DNA from 3 places in the Vibrio zhugei genome. Region 3 is predicted to be linked to each of the others. Evidence: predicted binding sites of a transcription regulator. Region 3 holds the regulator's gene; each other region holds the start of a gene.
What was found. Region 3 encodes PurR, which represses purine synthesis genes. Its sites were predicted from a motif close to TNANGNAAACGTTTNCNTNA; they were not measured.
Positions count from the first base shown of each region.

Region 1: the regulator PurR is predicted to act here: its motif matches at 3,984-4,003, upstream of purE (5-(carboxyamino)imidazole ribonucleotide mutase).
Region 2: the regulator PurR is predicted to act here: its motif matches at 4,836-4,855, upstream of folD (bifunctional methylenetetrahydrofolate dehydrogenase/methenyltetrahydrofolate cyclohydrolase FolD).

Region 1 covers NZ_CP033078.1:42,857-48,832, forward strand. The annotation lists gene dprA (DNA-processing protein DprA) at 56-1,171, shown strand; gene EAE30_RS05280 (DUF494 family protein) at 1,177-1,650, shown strand; gene EAE30_RS05285 (DNA topoisomerase family protein) at 1,665-2,243, shown strand; gene EAE30_RS05290 (5-(carboxyamino)imidazole ribonucleotide synthase) at 2,296-3,429, opposite strand; gene purE (5-(carboxyamino)imidazole ribonucleotide mutase) at 3,433-3,918, opposite strand; gene tsaC (L-threonylcarbamoyladenylate synthase type 1 TsaC) at 4,106-4,663, shown strand; gene hemF (oxygen-dependent coproporphyrinogen oxidase) at 4,698-5,612, shown strand; gene aroE (shikimate dehydrogenase) at 5,673-5,976, shown strand, end outside.
Region 2 covers NZ_CP033078.1:1,763,021-1,768,996, reverse strand. The annotation lists gene EAE30_RS13435 (M3 family metallopeptidase) at 1-488, shown strand, start outside; gene minE (cell division topological specificity factor MinE) at 551-814, opposite strand; gene minD (septum site-determining protein MinD) at 821-1,633, opposite strand; gene minC (septum site-determining protein MinC) at 1,654-2,319, opposite strand; gene EAE30_RS13415 (YcgL domain-containing protein) at 2,523-2,813, shown strand; gene EAE30_RS13410 (lytic murein transglycosylase) at 2,847-3,818, shown strand; gene folD (bifunctional methylenetetrahydrofolate dehydrogenase/methenyltetrahydrofolate cyclohydrolase FolD) at 3,904-4,764, opposite strand; tRNA gene EAE30_RS13400 (tRNA-Arg) at 4,970-5,046, shown strand; gene EAE30_RS13395 (GNAT family N-acetyltransferase) at 5,139-5,681, shown strand; gene EAE30_RS13390 (SDR family NAD(P)-dependent oxidoreductase) at 5,770-5,976, opposite strand, start outside.
Region 3 covers NZ_CP033078.1:1,225,220-1,231,195, reverse strand. The annotation lists gene torR (two-component system response regulator TorR) at 1-334, opposite strand, end outside; gene purR (HTH-type transcriptional repressor PurR) at 806-1,807, shown strand; cyclic di-GMP riboswitch class I at 1,963-2,063, shown strand; gene EAE30_RS11015 (TfoX/Sxy family DNA transformation protein) at 2,175-2,762, shown strand; gene EAE30_RS11010 (putative signal transducing protein) at 2,869-3,192, shown strand; gene EAE30_RS11005 (alpha/beta fold hydrolase) at 3,210-4,013, opposite strand; gene glgA (glycogen synthase GlgA) at 4,152-5,621, opposite strand; gene glgC (glucose-1-phosphate adenylyltransferase) at 5,611-5,976, opposite strand, start outside.

The DNA of each region.
Region 1 (5,976 bases), 1.2 Mb from region 3:
GACGCGATGGTCTGGGGAGACGCACTGAGATTCTCTTTAAAGGAGCGTTGCAATGTTGCAAGAAGAAGTGCTTATGGCTTGGTTAATGTTGAGTTTTGTCCCACGCTTAGGGCCAAAACGTTTGGCGCGGTTATTGAGTATCGATGCCCCGCATCATTTGGTGCAGTATTCTCCGCAACAGTGGCAAGCGGTAGGCTTAAAAGCGGATCAAATTGACTATTTAACCCAACATGCACATCAACAAGTGAATGAATGCTTAGCATGGCAAGCAGCTTCAGCGCAGCGACATATCATTACACCTCTGCATTCAACCTATCCTCCGTTGCTCAAATCCATCTCTGCGGCGCCAAGTGTTTTGTTTGTGGAAGGCGATCCACAATGCTTAACAGAACCACAAGTGGCCATGGTTGGCAGCCGTAACGCTTCTGTTGATGGACAAAAATCGGCTTATCAATTTGCCGAGGAGTTAGCGCACCATGGCATGACGATAACCAGTGGCTTAGCGTTGGGGATTGATGGGCATGCCCATGACGGCGCGTTAGCAGGAGGTGGCAAAACCATCGCGGTATTGGGTAGCGGCCTCGCGCAAGTTTATCCTGCCCGCCACCGACGCTTAGCCTCTCGCATCATCGAGCGTGGAGCATTGGTGTCCGAGTTTTGTCCACAAACCCCTCCGAAAGCGGTGCACTTTCCTCGACGAAATCGCATTATCAGTGGCTTATCGCTCGGTGTCTTAGTGGTAGAAGCGGCGCTGAAAAGTGGCTCGTTAATTACTGCGCGTTATGCGACAGAGCAAGATCGTGATGTCTTTGTGTTGCCTGGATCGATTTATCAAGCCAACCATAGTGGGAGTAATGATTTAATTCGCCAAGGGGCGAGTTTGGTACAAAATGCCTCGCAGATCCTCGAAGAATTAACGACGTTTGTAAATTGGGCGCTTACTGAGCAAAAAACAAGGCAGCAAGCACTTTTTTCTCCGCCTGAGAGTGAAGAACAATTGCCATTTCCTGAGCTCTTCGCTAACGTAGGAGAAGAGGCCACCCCGGTTGATATTCTTGCAAGCAGGACCAATATACCTGTGCATGAAGTCATGACGCAGCTTTTAGAGCTTGAACTCTCTGGGCACGTTGTTGCGGTATCTGGTGGTTATATTCGTAAGGGGAGGGGCTAGCGATGATGATGGATATCTTAATGTATCTTTTTGAAACTTACATTCATAGTGATGTTGAGTTGCAAGTGAATCAAGATGAACTCGAAGAAGAGCTTGTTCGAGCAGGGTTTCATAAGAAAGACATCTACAAAGCGCTTAATTGGTTAGAAGATTTGGCGGCATTACAGCAAACGGATGAGCATAAAGCTCTGACGGTGAGCGCCGACACCTCGGTACGTATTTTTGCTCAGAAAGAAATGATGCGATTGGATGTGGAATGCCGTGGCTTTATCTTGTTTCTTGAGCAGATTAAAGTGCTAACACCCGAGACACGAGAAATGGTCATTGACCGTATTATGGGATTAGAAACCAATGAATTTGGTTTGGATGATTTAAAATGGATCATTCTCATGGTGCTGTTTAATGTCCCCGGTAACGAAAACGCTTATACGCTGATGGAAGAGCTGCTATACAGCAAAGAGCAAGGCATTCTTCACTAGGTAATGATAGGTTTATGAGCGGTAAAATTGATCCACAACTTTTCACACACACAGGACAGGCTACTCATCATGAGTCTTGTCCTCAGTGTGGGCATGAATTAGTCATCCGTCACGGTAAACGCGGCCCTTTTTTAGGGTGTAGCCAATATCCCGACTGTGATTATATTAAACCGCTGCATCAAAATGACGGACACATTATTAAGGCTCTTGGGGTGCCGTGTTCTGAGTGTGGTCATGAGTTAGTTCTGCGCCAAGGGCGTTATGGCATGTTTATCGGGTGTAGCCACTATCCTGAATGCCATCATATCGAATCGATCGATGGTGCGAGCGAAGATGAAGCAAAAGTCGAGTTTGTGTGTCCTGAATGTGGCGATGGGCATTTGATTGAACGTAAAAACCGCTTTGGCAAAATGTTCTATGCGTGTAGCGGTTATCCTAAATGTAAGTTCGCCGTCAATCTCCCACCGGTTGAGGGAACATGCCAGGCGTGTGGGTTTGGTTTGTTGGTGGAAAAGAAAACCGCAACGGGCATTAAGCACCAATGCGCGAATCGTCAGTGTGGTCATTATCAGTCAAACGATGGCGATGAGTGAGAATCTTCGAATAAAAAACGGCGCGATGAGCGCCGTTTTTTATGGTAATCAATCAGTCTTGGATGTCTTTTGCGAGGCGGTGCACCGCCGGAAACGCCTGCTTATCTAAGTAATTGGCAATTTCGCACAGTTTCCGCTGGAGTTGCCCCGGATAATCGGCGGTTAAGTTGATGTGACCCATTTTGCGTCCCGGCCGCTGACTCTTTCCATACCAATGAATGTGGCATCCTTCCATCGCCATCAATTCGGGGGGTAATGAGTCTTCCCCAAGAATATTGATCATTGCGGTTTCGCGCACCAGCTTGGTACTGCCTAAGGGTAAATGGCAGACAGCGCGGAGATGATTTTCAAATTGGCAGACTTCTGCGCCTTGTTGTGTCCAATGACCAGAGTTATGGACACGTGGTGCGATTTCATTGACCAGCAGTTCGCCATTCACATCAAAAAACTCCAGAGCTAACACACCAACATAATCTAAGCGTTTAGCGACGGCGGCAAACATGGTTTCTGCCTGTAATTGCAAATCCGGAGCATCGATGGCTGTAGATAAACTCAACACACCATCGACATGAATATTTTCAGCTAATGGATAGGTTTCAATATCACCGTTGGCATTTCTGGCTCCGACGAGTGAGACCTCACGTTGAAATGGAACAAACTGCTCGGCGACGATCGCTTGTTGCTTGGCATCATCGAGGCATGCTTGCATCTCCTTCCAAATGGCGTCGGCTTGTGCGCGATCTTTCAAGCGCCATTGTCCTTTGCCATCATAACCACCGAGCGCTGTTTTCAGCACCATAGGAATCCCCACAGTGTCGATCGCTTGCTCAAAATCCGCTCGCGTATGAATGATGGCGTAGGTTGCGTTTTTTACGCCAGCGTCATCAAGCAGCGCTTTTTCGATGCGGCGATCGCCACCGGCTTTAATCGCTTGTGAGGTTGGGAAGAATTTACCGCTTTTCTCACACGTCGCCAGAATGTCATCGGGGATATGTTCGAATTCCGCGGTAATCACATCACTATCTGCGATGGCTTGTTCAAGCGTTTGTGGTGTCGTCGCCTGAGTGAGTGGGTGCACGACACGGTTTGTGGTCACATCGTAAGCCGTTAATGTCAGATTGAGTGGCGCCCCAGCGAGAGACATCATGCGAGCCAGCTGTCCTGCACCTAAAACCAATACATGCATGCCTTATTCCTCTTCTGGGTTTGGATTGGCTAGAACCGTGTTGGTTTGTTCTGTGCGGAACGCTTCGACTTTTTGCATGACAGAGTCATCATGAGTACCAATAATTTGCGCCGCGAGAATGCCAGCGTTCGCCGCGCCAGAATCACCAATCGCTAGTGTGCCCACGGCAATCCCTTTTGGCATCTGCACGATGGAGAGTAGAGAGTCCATTCCTTTTAACGCACGCGATTTTACTGGCACACCTAGAACCGGAATACTGGTATAGGCCGCGGTCATCCCCGGTAAATGAGCCGCACCGCCCGCTCCGGCAATAATGACTTTGATTCCGCGTTCTTTCGCGCTGGTGGCATAATCTGCCAGAAGTTGGGGGGTTCGGTGCGCAGATACAACTTTGGTTTCGTAAGGAACACCAAACTTATCGAGCATTTCTGCCGCGAGTTTCATGGTTGGCCAATCGGATTGTGATCCCATGATAATTCCTACTTTCATCTCCAACTCCTGTAAACTTTTAAAATAAATAAGCGAACTGCCGGCATTATACGAGGATTTTATCATCAAGCAAACGTTTGCGCGCAAGATGGACCTCTGATTGACTATTACACGCAATTTGCTTTCGCTGATCAAACGAATAGTTTGTAAACTAGAGACAGATTTCTATGAATGAACAGGTCATGCCGTGAATAATATACAAGAGTCGGTATCCGCATTAGTGCGCGGTGAGGTGATTGCCTACCCAACGGAAGGGGTATTTGGTGTAGGATGTGATCCAGACAATCCGTTGGCAATACAAAAGCTTCTGACATTAAAGCAGCGTTCCAAGGAAAAAGGCTTGATTTTAATCGCTGCTAACTATGAACAGCTGTTGCCGTATGTGAATGAAAACGTACTAACAGAAGAGCAGCGTGCTCATGTAAAACAGACTTGGCCTGGGCCAGTGACGTGGATCATGCCCGCAAGCGAGCATGTCTCATCATGGGTGACAGGACAGTTTGACTCTGTGGCAGTGCGAGTGAGTGATCACCCTTTGGTCCAGTCTTTGTGTCAGGCTTATGGAAAACCGATTACCTCAACGAGCGCCAATCTGTCCGGGATGCCGCCGTGTATGACCACGCAGGACGTTGAACAGCAATTGCGTCATGGGCTGGGGGCGATATTAGCGGGTGAGACCGGGGGCCGAGAGAGGCCGACAGAAATTCGTGATGCGAAAACACTACATATAGTAAGGCAGGGGTAGGCAGCCAGTCCGCCTTCTAGCACAGGAGAAAACGATGACAGTAGTTAATAAAGAAGCCGTCAAAACCTTCTTGATGTCTTTGCAAGATGAGATTTGCCAACAGTTAGAGGCGATGGATGGTCATGCGACGTTTAAAGAAGACGCATGGACACGCGAACCCGGAGAAAAGTTAGGGGGTGGTGGCCGTTCACGGGTGCTGACCGATGGCGAGACGTTTGAACAAGGCGGTGTGAATTTTTCTCATGTGACTGGTAAGCAACTTCCCGCCTCGGCCACTGCACATCGCCCTGAATTAGCTGGGCGCAGTTTTGAAGCAATGGGAGTCTCATTAGTCATTCACCCCAATAACCCCTATGTGCCGACCTCTCATGCCAATGTGCGGTTCTTTATTGCCGAGAAAGAAGGCGAGGAGCCAGTATGGTGGTTTGGCGGTGGTTTTGATTTAACGCCATTTTATCCTTTTGATGAAGATTGTCAGTTTTGGCATCAAACCGCCAAAGATTTATGTGCACCATTCGGAGAGCATGTATACACGGAACATAAAGCATGGTGTGATAAATACTTTTATTTACCTCATCGTGAGGAAACCCGTGGCATCGGCGGATTGTTCTTCGATGATCTTAATGAATGGGGGTTTGATGCGTGTTTTGCCTATATGCAAGCCGTCGGTAAAGGATTTGCACAAGCTTACTTGCCCATTGTGCAGCAACGTAAGGCACTGCCTTTTGGTGAACGGGAAAGACAATTCCAACTTTATCGCCGTGGGCGCTATGTTGAGTTTAATCTCGTCTATGACCGTGGCACCCTGTTTGGCTTGCAATCCGGTGGTCGCACAGAGTCGATACTCATGTCGATGCCACCATTAGTGCGTTGGGAATATAACTATCGACCAGAAGACGATAGTGCAGAAGCTCGGTTGAATGACTATCTTACGCCACGAGAGTGGTGATAGGTATCCCTATCGTAATAGAGCGGAGAATGAACCGCTCTGTTTGAATAAAGGCCTACTATGGACAATTATAATGATCAGTACGCGGTGTTCGGTAATCCTATCGGACACAGCCAATCTCCATTTATTCATACCTTATTTGCTCGTCAGACTGAGCAGGCAATGGTCTATACCGCAGAACTCGCGCCTATTGATGGTTTCGTTCCCGCGATGAACGCTTTTTTTGCCGAAGGCGGTAAAGGATGCAACGTGACCGTTCCCTTTAAAGAAGAAGCGTATCAATATGCGGACCGTTTGACCGAGCGAGCTCAATTGGCAGGAGCGGTAAATACACTTAAATATCTAAGTGATGGCGGCATTCTTG
Region 2 (5,976 bases), 540 kb from region 3:
AGCGTATTTTAGGGCTAGCTTGTAGTCCGCGGCCATTGTTGTCTGTGCCTCATTTACTGTCTGATGAATCGGCATGTGCCTATCATGGCTACTTGCTGGCACACATGGCCGTCTACCAGACTCGAGCCTATTTTCTGGAACAGTTTGGTTATTTGACGGATAATCCGAAAATTGGTCCATTGTTAGCAAAGTATTATTGGCAGAAAGGCAATTTCCTCTCGCACAATGAAACGATTCAGTCGCTGACAGGGGAAGGCTTTAATGCAAAATACTTGGCAGATGCGTGTAACTCATCGGTTGAGGAAGAATGGCAACACCAGCTCGACAAAATTCGAGGGTTAGCGTCTCGCCAGCAAGCGCCAGTGGCACCGCTTAATGCAACCATTCGTGTGGTGGATGGTGATCGCGAGTTAGCATCGAACGTGGTGTCGAATGAAGCCATGTGCGAGCAATTTGAAGCGTATATTGCTGAGCAGTATGGCTGCTAGTGATGCCGGTCAATAATAAAAAACCAGTCGCTTGCGACTGGTTTTTTGGTTTCAGTACCGTGCTATTTGTCTTCGTCCGGCAATTTGACATTCAGCTCTAAGACAGAAATGTCGTCACCTTTTTGTTCAAAGGTCAAATCCACCATACTCGGATCGATGACCACATACTTGGCAATGACCTGAAGAATATCTTCTTTCATTTGTGGTAGATAGGTCGGTGCAGGTTCGTCGGCATTGCGACGCTCTGCAACGATAATCTGCAAGCGCTCTTTGGCCAGACTTGCCGTTGTTTTTTTCGTTGGACGGAAAAATTCAAGTAGTGACATGTGTCATTAGCCCCCAAACAGTCGTTTAAAAATTCCTTTCTTAGGCTCAGTGAGGAAGCGGAATTCGATGTCCTCTCCGAGTAAGCGGCTTACAGTATCATCGTAAGCTTGTCCTGCATCTGACTGCTCGTCGAAAATAACCGGTGTCCCTTTATTCGATGCATTCAGAACCGCTTGGCTCTCTGGAATAACGCCCAACAGCGGAATATGCAAAATCTCTTCGACATCTTGTACACTCAACATTTCGCCTTGAGTTACACGCGCTGGGTTATAACGTGTTAGCAATAAATGTTGCTTAACAGGCTCTAATCCTTGTTCAGCTCGGCGAGATTTGGAATCAAGAATCCCCAGAATGCGATCTGAATCGCGTACAGAGGACACTTCAGGGTTGGTGGTCACAATCGCTTCGTCCGCAAAATACAAGGCCATAAGAGCGCCTTGCTCGATGCCTGCGGGTGAGTCACACACGACAAAGTCAAACTCCATTGCCGCTAACTCATCAAGAATGCGTTGCACGCCATCCACAGTGAGTGCTTCTTTATCACGTGTTTGTGATGCAGGTAGAATGTACAAGTTTTCATTGCGCTTATCTCTAATCAGCGCTTGATTTAACGTTGACTCACCGTTAATCACATTGACAAAATCGTAGACTACGCGGCGTTCACAGCCCATAATTAAATCTAGATTACGCAGGCCAATATCGAAATCGATGACCGCGGTTTTCTTGCCTTTCAGCGCTAAACCAGAAGCAATTGCTGCGCTAGAGGTGGTCTTACCTACACCGCCTTTTCCTGACGTGACGACAATAATGCGTGCCATTTTCTTTTTTCCTTTCAAACTTATAGAGTCAGCAATTCAAAGTATAGTGAATCTTCATGCATTTTGAGGACCACTCGTTGTTGCCAAAACTCATTTTCAATTTGGTCGCTGAGCCAATAGTTCCCTGCAATAGAGACCAGTTCAGCTTGTAAATCTTGACATATGATTCGTGCTTTTTTTTGTCCACTGGCACCTGCGATGGCACGGCCTCGCAATGTTCCATATATGTGGATTGACCCATCAGCAATCACTTCTGCCCCTGGGCTAACATGATTAAGTATGACTAAGTCACTGTCTTTCGCGTACACTTGTTGCCCTGAACGAATCGGGGTCTCGACCACCTTCGTTGGGGCTCGTGATGCCGCTGGGACATTTTTCGGTGCGTTGGTTGTTGTCATAACGGCAAAACCCGCATCACGGGCGAAATTTTGCGTGCGTTTATCGGCACAACCCGTTACACCGACAGGAATAAACCCGGCATCAGAGATGCCTTGTTTGAGGCTTGGAAAATCAATCTCCCCGCCAACTTTTTCAATATTAATGACCACTGGGGCTCCGGCAAAAAATGCGGGCGCCTGATCCACCTTCTGTTTTAAAAATTCTACGCAATTTGCGACCTGATTGTCAGAAAGGTGTAATACTGACAAAGTAAAACTACTGCCTTTTAGGTCAGGTATATTGGACATTGTTACTTTGACCTCGATAAACTCATGGCTTAATTGTGAAAGGGCGTTGCCTGAGACTAGGGGTGTCATGTTATATTTCATGGCTAACTACAGCAAGTTATCTTACAACCTTTTGAGTGATTTGCTGTCAATTTTATGGAAACTTACCGTTATCTAAATAAAAACGCGATAAATCCCGCGTTTTTTACACTTGAAGGTTTGTCATGCTTTGTTCTATCTATAAAAGTGCTAAAAAAGAAGGTGCGTATTTATACTTACCGAAACGAGATGATTTTTCACAGGTACCTGACACCTTGTTAGATATGTTTGGTAAACCTAGGTTTGTCATGTTAATCAACTTGAAAGATCGTCAATTAGCCACCGTTGATATTGAGCATGTGAAAGCGTCGCTCAATGACAAAGGGTTCTTTTTGCAATTACCACCACCACCCGAAAATTTATTAGAGACATATAAGAAAGATAAAGCTCGCTTTGATGGTTCATCAAGCGATTAAGTCATTATAGGCGATAAGCTCAAGGAGGAGATCTTGAGAAAGTTACTTTCTATTATTTTAGGTGTGACATTGGCGTCACCCGTCCTCGCTGCGGATATGAGCTTTGACAAATATGTTGAAGGCTTAAAACAAGAAGCTCGCCAAGAAGGTATTTCAGAGAAAATTCTGAAAGAGGCGTTCAGCGATGTAAAATATCGACCAAGAGCTGTTGTTGCCGATCGCAATCAACCGGAGAAGAAGCTCACTCTGGATGAATACATTCCACGTGCGGTTCCGACATGGAAAGTGGAGAAAGCGAAGGCACTGTATAAAAAATACTACCCTCAGCTGCAAGCCATTGGGGCGAAATATGGGGTACAACCGCGTTTTATCGTCGCACTGTGGGGCGTTGAGAGTAACTTTGGCACCTTTACCGGTGGCTATAGTGTGATCGATGCGTTATCAACGATGGCGTACGATGGTCGACGCGAAGCGTTTTTCCGCAATCAAACCATGGCGGCATTGAAAATTTTACAACAAGGTCACATTGATGCTAGCCATATGAAAGGCTCTTGGGCGGGAGCAATGGGGCAATGTCAGTTTATGCCAAGTTCGTTTTTATCCTTCGCCGCGGATGGGGATGGCGATGGCAAAAAAGACATTTGGGAGTCTAAAGCGGATGTGTTTGCCTCAACCGCGAATTACTTGAGTCAATCTGGCTGGAAGGAACATCGCACTTGGGGACGCCAAGTGAAATTGCCGAAAGGGTTTGATGTTGGCTTGGCTGGACGTAATGCGGAGAAAGGAAAATACTTAGCGGAATGGAATAAGCTTGGTATCACACGTTATGATGGTCGTGCTTTACCGGCGTTGAAACACGACATCAAAGCGTGGCTCATCGTTCCAGATGACGAAAAAGGGCGTGTGTATTTGGTGTATAACAACTACAACGTCTTGATGAAGTGGAACCGCTCATATTATTTTGCATTAGCGGTCTCTCACTTAGCCGATGCGATGGTCTTTTAGTGTCGCGTGCTTAATGGTCGGCATTCATGTCGCGCTATAGAAAAAAGCAGCACTCAGTGCTGCTTTTTTATTGGATGATGGAAGCTTAACGCTCAGCTTCGTTGGTTTCGCAGGCTATGAGTGTGTTTTCTATCAAGCTTGCAACCGTCATTGGGCCAACGCCCCCAGGAACGGGCGTAATATAGCTAGCACGTTGCTGGGCGACATCAAACGCGACATCGCCAATGAGTTTGCCCGTGTCTAGACGATTAATGCCCACATCGATGACGACAGCGCCTTCTTTAACCCATTCTCCGGGAATGAAATTGGGTTTACCAACCGCCACAACAAGAATATCCGCTTGTTTGACGTGATACGCGAGGTCGTCAGTAAAGCGATGACAGGTGGTGGTGGTGCAGCCTGCCAGTAAGAGCTCTAAGGTCATAGGACGACCAACGATGTTGGATGCGCCAACAATAACAGCGTGTTTCCCTTTTAGCTCAATGTCATAGCGCTCGAGTAGAGTAATAATGCCTTTAGGGGTGCAAGAGCGCAGTTTTGGTATGCGCTGACATAGCCGACCGACGTTGTAGGGATGAAAGCCATCGACGTCTTTTTTCGGAGAAATACGCTCTAAAATTTTCGTTGAGTCAATCCCTTCAGGCAACGGCAGTTGTACGAGAATGCCATCGATGTCTGGATCTTGATTAAGTTCATCGACCAATTGGATAATGTCGTTTTCTGTCGTCGTCGCTGGCAGATCGTACGACTTAGAAATGAAACCGACTTCTTCACACGCGCGGCGTTTACTACCGACATAAACCTGTGATGCTGGATCTTCACCGACGAGTACCACAGCAAGGCCAGGGGCACGTAACCCTTTATCAAGGCGCTCTTGTACACGTTCAGCTACTTCAGAACGCACAGTTTGCGATATGTGCTTTCCATCTATTTTTACGGCAGTCATGACTTTCCTTAACACTTAATTATGCGTGAAAATTTTTCGGGGTATTGTCGCAGATTACGACATGAACATCCACAAGCAAACGTTTGCTAAGAAGGGTTTTTGAGCGATTATTTCATGGTTGATAACTTTTTAGACACCTAAACCAATTTCATCGATAAATTCATTGATTTACACGTGCTAACTCGTATAATCCTTTCCCTGTAACGCGCCCTTAGCTCAGTTGGATAGAGCACCTGCCTTCTAAGCAGGTGGTCACAGGTTCGAATCCTGTAGGGCGTACCATATTTTAAAGCCCTGAACACTCTTAGAGTGTTCAGGGCTTTTTCGTTTATATGATAAAATGGTGTCTTAAGTTACTGACAAGGAAAGGAAAAGTGCTAAAAACATCACGTACTAAGATTGACCTATTGCGGCCGCAATATGCACAAGCGATAGCAGAGTATTACCAGAATAATCGTGACCATTTATCCCCATGGGAGCCTGTGCGTGCTGAGGATTACTACACGCTGGTATTTTGGCAAAATGTGGCGGAGCAAAACGTATTAGCGTTTGAACTGGAGCAGGAGTTTCGGTTTGTGGCGTTTCATCACGATGATCCGCATCAAATCATTGGCGTATGTAACTTTACAGGGTTGATTCGAGGCGCTTTTCAAGCGTGTTTGATGGGGTATTCGTTGGATCGTCAGTACCTTAATCAAGGATATATGACCGAAATTGTCCGTGTGACGACGCAGTATATGTTTGAGCAGGTGGGCTTGCATCGTATTATGTCTAATTACATGCCGAATAATATCGCCAGTGAGCGGGTCTTACAAAAGTTGGGGTTTGAACGAGAAGGCTATGCTAAGCGTTATTTAAAGATAGCGGGGCAGTGGGAAGATCATATTTTAACGGCTAAGATTCATGAGATAAAGTAATTGGCTGCGAGCAAGGGGCGTAATATCTCTAAGAGAGTGTTAAACATACGCCCCATCAACTCGGGTAATATTGCCAGCAAGTGTTTACTTACCAAGACAGTGATTTACCTTGAAAATCAAGGAAGTGATGACCTTGCTTGCCTTGTGCTTGTTCTATCACGTTGGCTAATCCTGCCGCACTGGCGTCCACTGAAACGGGCGCGACTTCTCCACCAAGGCGTGTACTGACCCATCCTGGATGTAACGACAGCAAAGTGACGCCATTGGCCGTCGCTTGTGGTCGTAATGAACGAGT
Region 3 (5,976 bases):
TGACGAGTAACTCTCTTAATTCAAACGGTTTCGCAACGTAGTCGTCGGCCCCCATTTCTAAACCAATAATTTTATCGATATTGTCTTCTCGTCCATTGAGAAGAATAATTCCTACGTCGGACTGATTACGTAATTCGCGAGTGATCATTAAACTGTCACCCGATAACAATTGCGCGTCCAACAATATGACATCGAATTCCTGTTGGTTTAAGTGTTCACGCATTTCTATACTAGTCTCAGCCGACAGTACATCGTATCCTTCCTGCTGAAAGTAATTGACTAAAATAAGCCGCGTATCGCGCTCACTTTCTACAACTAATAACGGATAATTCATAGGCGTTACTGGCTTCCGATTCAATACACACTCAGTTCATTCTATTCATAGTCCGTAATATTTCTAGGGTTACTCATAAAAACCTCATGCTTTATTGATTCAAAACAAGCTAGCATCGAGTTTTCACACTTAGCTAACGCGTTACGTGGTTTACACTCAACTATTCAGGGTGGTTTTCCACGCCCTAACGCCTCTCAATATCCTCAGCGTCACACGTCCGCCGCCGACATGCGCCATCGAAAAATAAGGCACTGACTCGCCTGCGCGGGGCAAATCGGACAAATATGAATTTTTCATTGCGGCAAGACAGAGAGCAGTCTAAAATCACACCCAGTTTGTTATCAAAATTATCCAATTGAACCGCTCATCGTTAGCGGTTTTTTTGCTTAAATTTCGGCTTCATAAAAGCCTTCTGTTGGCTGAGTTCAGTAATTGACCCTTCCTAGCCAGCAGCTGTTATAGGAAAAACCAATGGCGACAATTAAAGACGTAGCCCGCCTTGCTGGCGTGTCGACAACGACTGTGTCACATGTGATCAATAAAACACGCTTTGTGGCGGAAACAACGCAAGAGCGAGTACTTAACGCTGTGAAAGAGTTGAATTATGCGCCGAGTGCCGTGGCAAGAAGTCTAAAATGCAACACGACTCGGACCATAGGGATGTTGGTTACCCAATCGACCAATCAGTTCTTTTCCGAAGTTATCGATGGTGTCGAAAGCTATTGCTACCGTCAAGGCTATACACTCGTACTGTGTAATACGGGCGGCATTTATGAAAAACAGCGTGATTATGTGCGTATGCTGGCGGAAAAGCGTGTCGATGGTATTTTGGTCATGTGTTCGGATATGACTCCGCAGCTGATGGAAATGCTCGATAACCATGCCGACATTCCAAAAGTCATCATGGATTGGGGATTGGAAGATTCACAAGCCGACAACATACTCGATAATTCAGAAGAAGGTGGCTATCTGGCGACCAAGCATTTGATTGAGAATGGTCACTCCGATATCGCTTGCCTCAGTGGTCATCTTTCTAAAGTGGCGTGTCAAGAACGCATTCGTGGTTTCCGCCGCGCGATGCAAGAAGCCAAATTGCCGGTCAATGAAGATTGGATTTTAGAAGGTAACTTCGAGTGTGATACCGCAGTACTTGCCGCAGACAAACTGTTGGCAATGGACTCGTTACCGACGGCAGTTTTTTGCTTTAACGATACCATGGCGCTCGGTTTGATCAGCCGCTTACAACAAAAAGGATGCCGTGTGCCTGATGATATTTCAGTCATCGGCTACGACAACATAGAGTTGGCGGAATATTTCTCCCCCCCACTGACCACGATTCACCAACCGAAACGTCGTGTGGGTAAAAACGCCTTTGAAATTTTGTTGGAACGGATAAAAAACAAACAACACGAGCGTCGTACCTTCGAAATGCACCCAGAATTAGTCATTCGCGACACTGTAAAGAAATTGTAAATTGAAATTCATCTATATAAGTGTCATTATGGGAACGATCACATATAATTAATACTCATTGACAGTAACACTTATGTTTATGGTTTTTGGGGGATAGGACATTCTCTCCTTCTCCCTTTGTAGTAAGCTCATAAAAGTTCTATTAAACTTAAATGTCACGTACAGGGCAAACCAATTGAAAAGTTGGGACGCAAAGCCTCCGGCCTTCACCAATATGCACTATACTTTGGTATGGAAAGGTAGCGGGGTTACCGATGAACTATGTACAATGTAAGTTTACGTTTTGTTGACAAAGTAAAATCATTGTATTGCTACACTCTCGGACCTGATTTTGGTGGCGTATTTAAATTACACCGAGACTAAAGGCATGGATAAACCTATATTAAAAAACTCAATGCGTCTGTTTGAATCATTAGGACGCGTAAAATCTCGTTCAATGTTCGGCGGATTTGGTATTTTTGTTGATGACACAATGTTCGCATTGGTCGTACAAGACAAACTTCATATTCGCGCTGATGATCACTGTGCAGAGAAATATCGTTCAGAAGGCTTAGAACCCTATATTTATAAAAAACGTGGGTTCCCAGTTATTACTAAGTATTTTGCTCTTCCTGATAGCTACTGGGATAATACTGATAAAATCCTACAAGAAGCCAATCAGGCGCTGCTTGTCGCGAAGAAAGAACGCGAATCACAAGCAAAAGCGAAACCGACTCGGCTTAAAGATTTACCAAACTTACGTTTAGCCACAGAACGTATGCTTCGTAAAGCGGGAATCGAGTCTGTGGAAATGCTGCATCAAAAAGGCGCAGTAGAAGCTTACAAGGCGATTCAAGATACCCATACAAGCACTGTTAACATCGAGTTGCTTTGGGCTCTAGAAGGGGCGATAGAAGGACAGCACTGGTCGGTCATTGCTAAACATCGTCGAGATGAACTGATGCAACGGTTATAGTTGTTTTCAGATAGAAAAAAGCACTCATAGGAGTGCTTTTTTATTGCCCATTACTTTGTTTTAATGCTCTGCTATGATGTCCGCATATCGAGACAAGGAGTGGGTAATGAAAATCTACTTAGCCAATAATCCGACAGAAGCACACATCATCTGTGGCTTGCTACAATCTGAAAATATCGCCTGTGAAGTCAGAGGTGAACAGTGGTTTAGCTTACTTGGTGAAATCCCCATGGATGAAAATTCCATGCCGTACATATGGCTTTTTCATGCTTTTCAAGCCGATGAAGCCCACACCATTATTCGCAAGTTCCAAAAAGAATCGACAGACACCGTCTTTCCCAACTGGACTTGTCGTCAATGTCACGAAGTTAACGAAGGGCAATTTGCTATTTGTTGGCACTGTGGGTGCGCATTGGCAGAGTATGCTTAAGTCTATGGGCTTAAGCGTCATCCTGTTTGACTTTGCTGGGCAATAAATTCAATAGAATGTCGGTTAAACATTTGCGCGTTTTCGATATTACAGACATGCCCACAGTCGCCAATTTCAACCAATGCGCTAAGCGAGTGATCGCGAACCCAGGCTTTGACTGGCGCGAGGAATAAATAGTCTTTATCACCCATGACATACAGCGTCGGTACCGGGTTCATATTCTCCTGGTAGCGCGCCATCATCGGGTTAACATTCAACGCGAGACGAAACCAGCGCTTAAATTCACTTTGGCACAACTTTTTCGCTTCACGAATAAACAAACGCCGAGATTCCTGCTGCCTAGAGGTTGGCATCACAATATAAGCAAATAATCGATACAGCCACATATAGGGCACGATATTTTTAAGACTATCGCCTAAGTGAATCAAACAGCGAGTGCGACAATCGAGTGATAAAATCGCCCCACCTAACACCATACTTTTGACTCGTTGCGGCCAATGCTGAGCAAGAGTGTGTGCAATCAATGTGCCTAACGACATCGCCACAATATGGGCACAAGTAATCTTTAACTCATCCATCACCGATAGCACATCATCTGACACACTTCGAAAGGTATACGCATCCCGGTGTTGACTTGTCAGCTTCTCGGCCGAACGTCCGTGGCCGCGTAAATCCACTAACAAGACATTAAACTGCTGACGGTACGCTTTGAGTTGCTTGAACCATATGGACGAACTGCCACCGGCTCCGTGAATGAACACAACCCATTCGCGACTATTCGAGTGATAAAATGCTTTGTGAAACAGCAGAGTGTCAGGCATTACTACCCCAAAAATACAAAAAGGCCGATAATCATAGCACAGTAAAAAACAATAGCGGGAGATAATATCGCACAAAACAGAGGGGCGTCAAAAAGTAAGAGATCCGCGTGCGATCTCTTACTCTGTGTCATTAGATACTTATTGTTCTAATGCATTCCGATACATTTTGACGTACTGCACCGCTGATTCATGCCAACTAAAGTCGCGCTGCATTGCTCTTTGCTGCACCTCTAACATGGCTTGTGGCGACTGTAAATAAAACAGCAATGCGCGCTGCATCACGATCAGTAACGCTTGAGGGGTGGGTTCGAGAAAACCAAATCCGGTCGCTTCTTGTGGGAACTTATCGTAATCGGCAACCGTATCTTTGAGTCCGCCGACTTCGCGCACAATCGGTAACGTTCCATAAGCCATACTGTATATCTGGTTCAGTCCGCACGCCTCAAACTCTGAAGGCATTAAGAAGAAATCCCCTCCCGCTTCGACCAAGTGGGCCAATTCATTACTATAGGCTTCAATAAACATCAATTTATCACTATAGCGATTAGCGAGTTGATGCAAGGTCGCGGCGATGTTTGGATCGCCAGTCCCGACAATGACCATTTGCACATCATTGTGTAAAAACTGTTCGATGATGGGCAAGAGATAATGGAAACCTTTTTGGTGTGTTAAACGGCAAACCATACCAAACACCGCGACACCACTGCGCAGAGGTAATCCCACCTTCTGCTGTAAACACTGTTTGCAGGCTCGTTTACCTGCACGTAACGACTCCGCTTCCCAGTGATAGGTTTGAGGCAAGAACGCATCGGTTGCCGGATTCCACTCCGAGTAATCACACCCGTTAACAATTCCGACGAAATCGCGTTCGCGACGCACAAAGTCATCAACGAACCCATGAGCACCCAAAGGCGTCAACAGCTCCGTGGCATAATTGGCACTCACCGCGTTAACTTTATCGGCGAAAGCGATTCCGGCACGCAACATACTCACCTGCCCCGCTCCATAACGTAGAAACTCCATACCAGTGAGGTTGAGCTCAGGAATACATTCCAGTTCTTCGTAAGTAAATAGCCCCTTAAAAATGGCATTATGCACGGTCAACACACTTTTCATGTTGGCATAATAAGCATCATCGCGATAACGAGTTTTTAAGAGGAAGGGAACAAATCCGGTATGCCAATCATTAGTATGAATGATTGATGGTTGTATATTGAGTTTTGGTAATACGTCTAAACTTGCCGCCGAAAAGAAACTAAAGCGCTCACCATTATCGTCATACGCTTGATTGTGTTCCGCATAAAGCTCTGGACGCTCAAAATACGCATCACAATCGATGAGGTAGACCGTCACCCCATCTAACTCAGTTTGGCGTACCTGATAGTGCGTGTGGGGCCAATGAGCTAACTCTGTTTCTAAAATGACTGGCATGTCCGCTTTGTGGGCGATTTTTTGATAGCCAGGAAGAACGATCGCGACTTGATGACCTAAATCGGATAACGCTTTCGGCAATGCTTTCGCAACATCGGCTAGCCCTCCGCTTTTGACCACCCCTTGTGCTTCTGAGACAACAAACCATATGTTGACTTGATCATGATTAGAATCCAACTTTCATTCCTTTTGCCACTACCACTATTCCACTGGATGACACCTCAAAACGCGCGCGATCAGCGTCTAAATCTTCGCCAATCACTGTGCCAGCAGCAATTTCGACATCTTTATCAATGATGGCCCGCTTGATGGTACATCCTGCACCAACTTTTACATCACCTAAGATAACAGATTCACTGATACAACAGCCAGTGGCAATATTGGTTCGATAACCTAAAACCGATTTATAAATATCTGAGCCATGAATAAAACTGCCGCCAGATACCATGCTATCGGTAATTTTAACCTTTTGCTCGGCAGAATCCACGAAAGTCGCTGGGGGTAATGGAGGGTAAAAAGTATGTAATGGCCA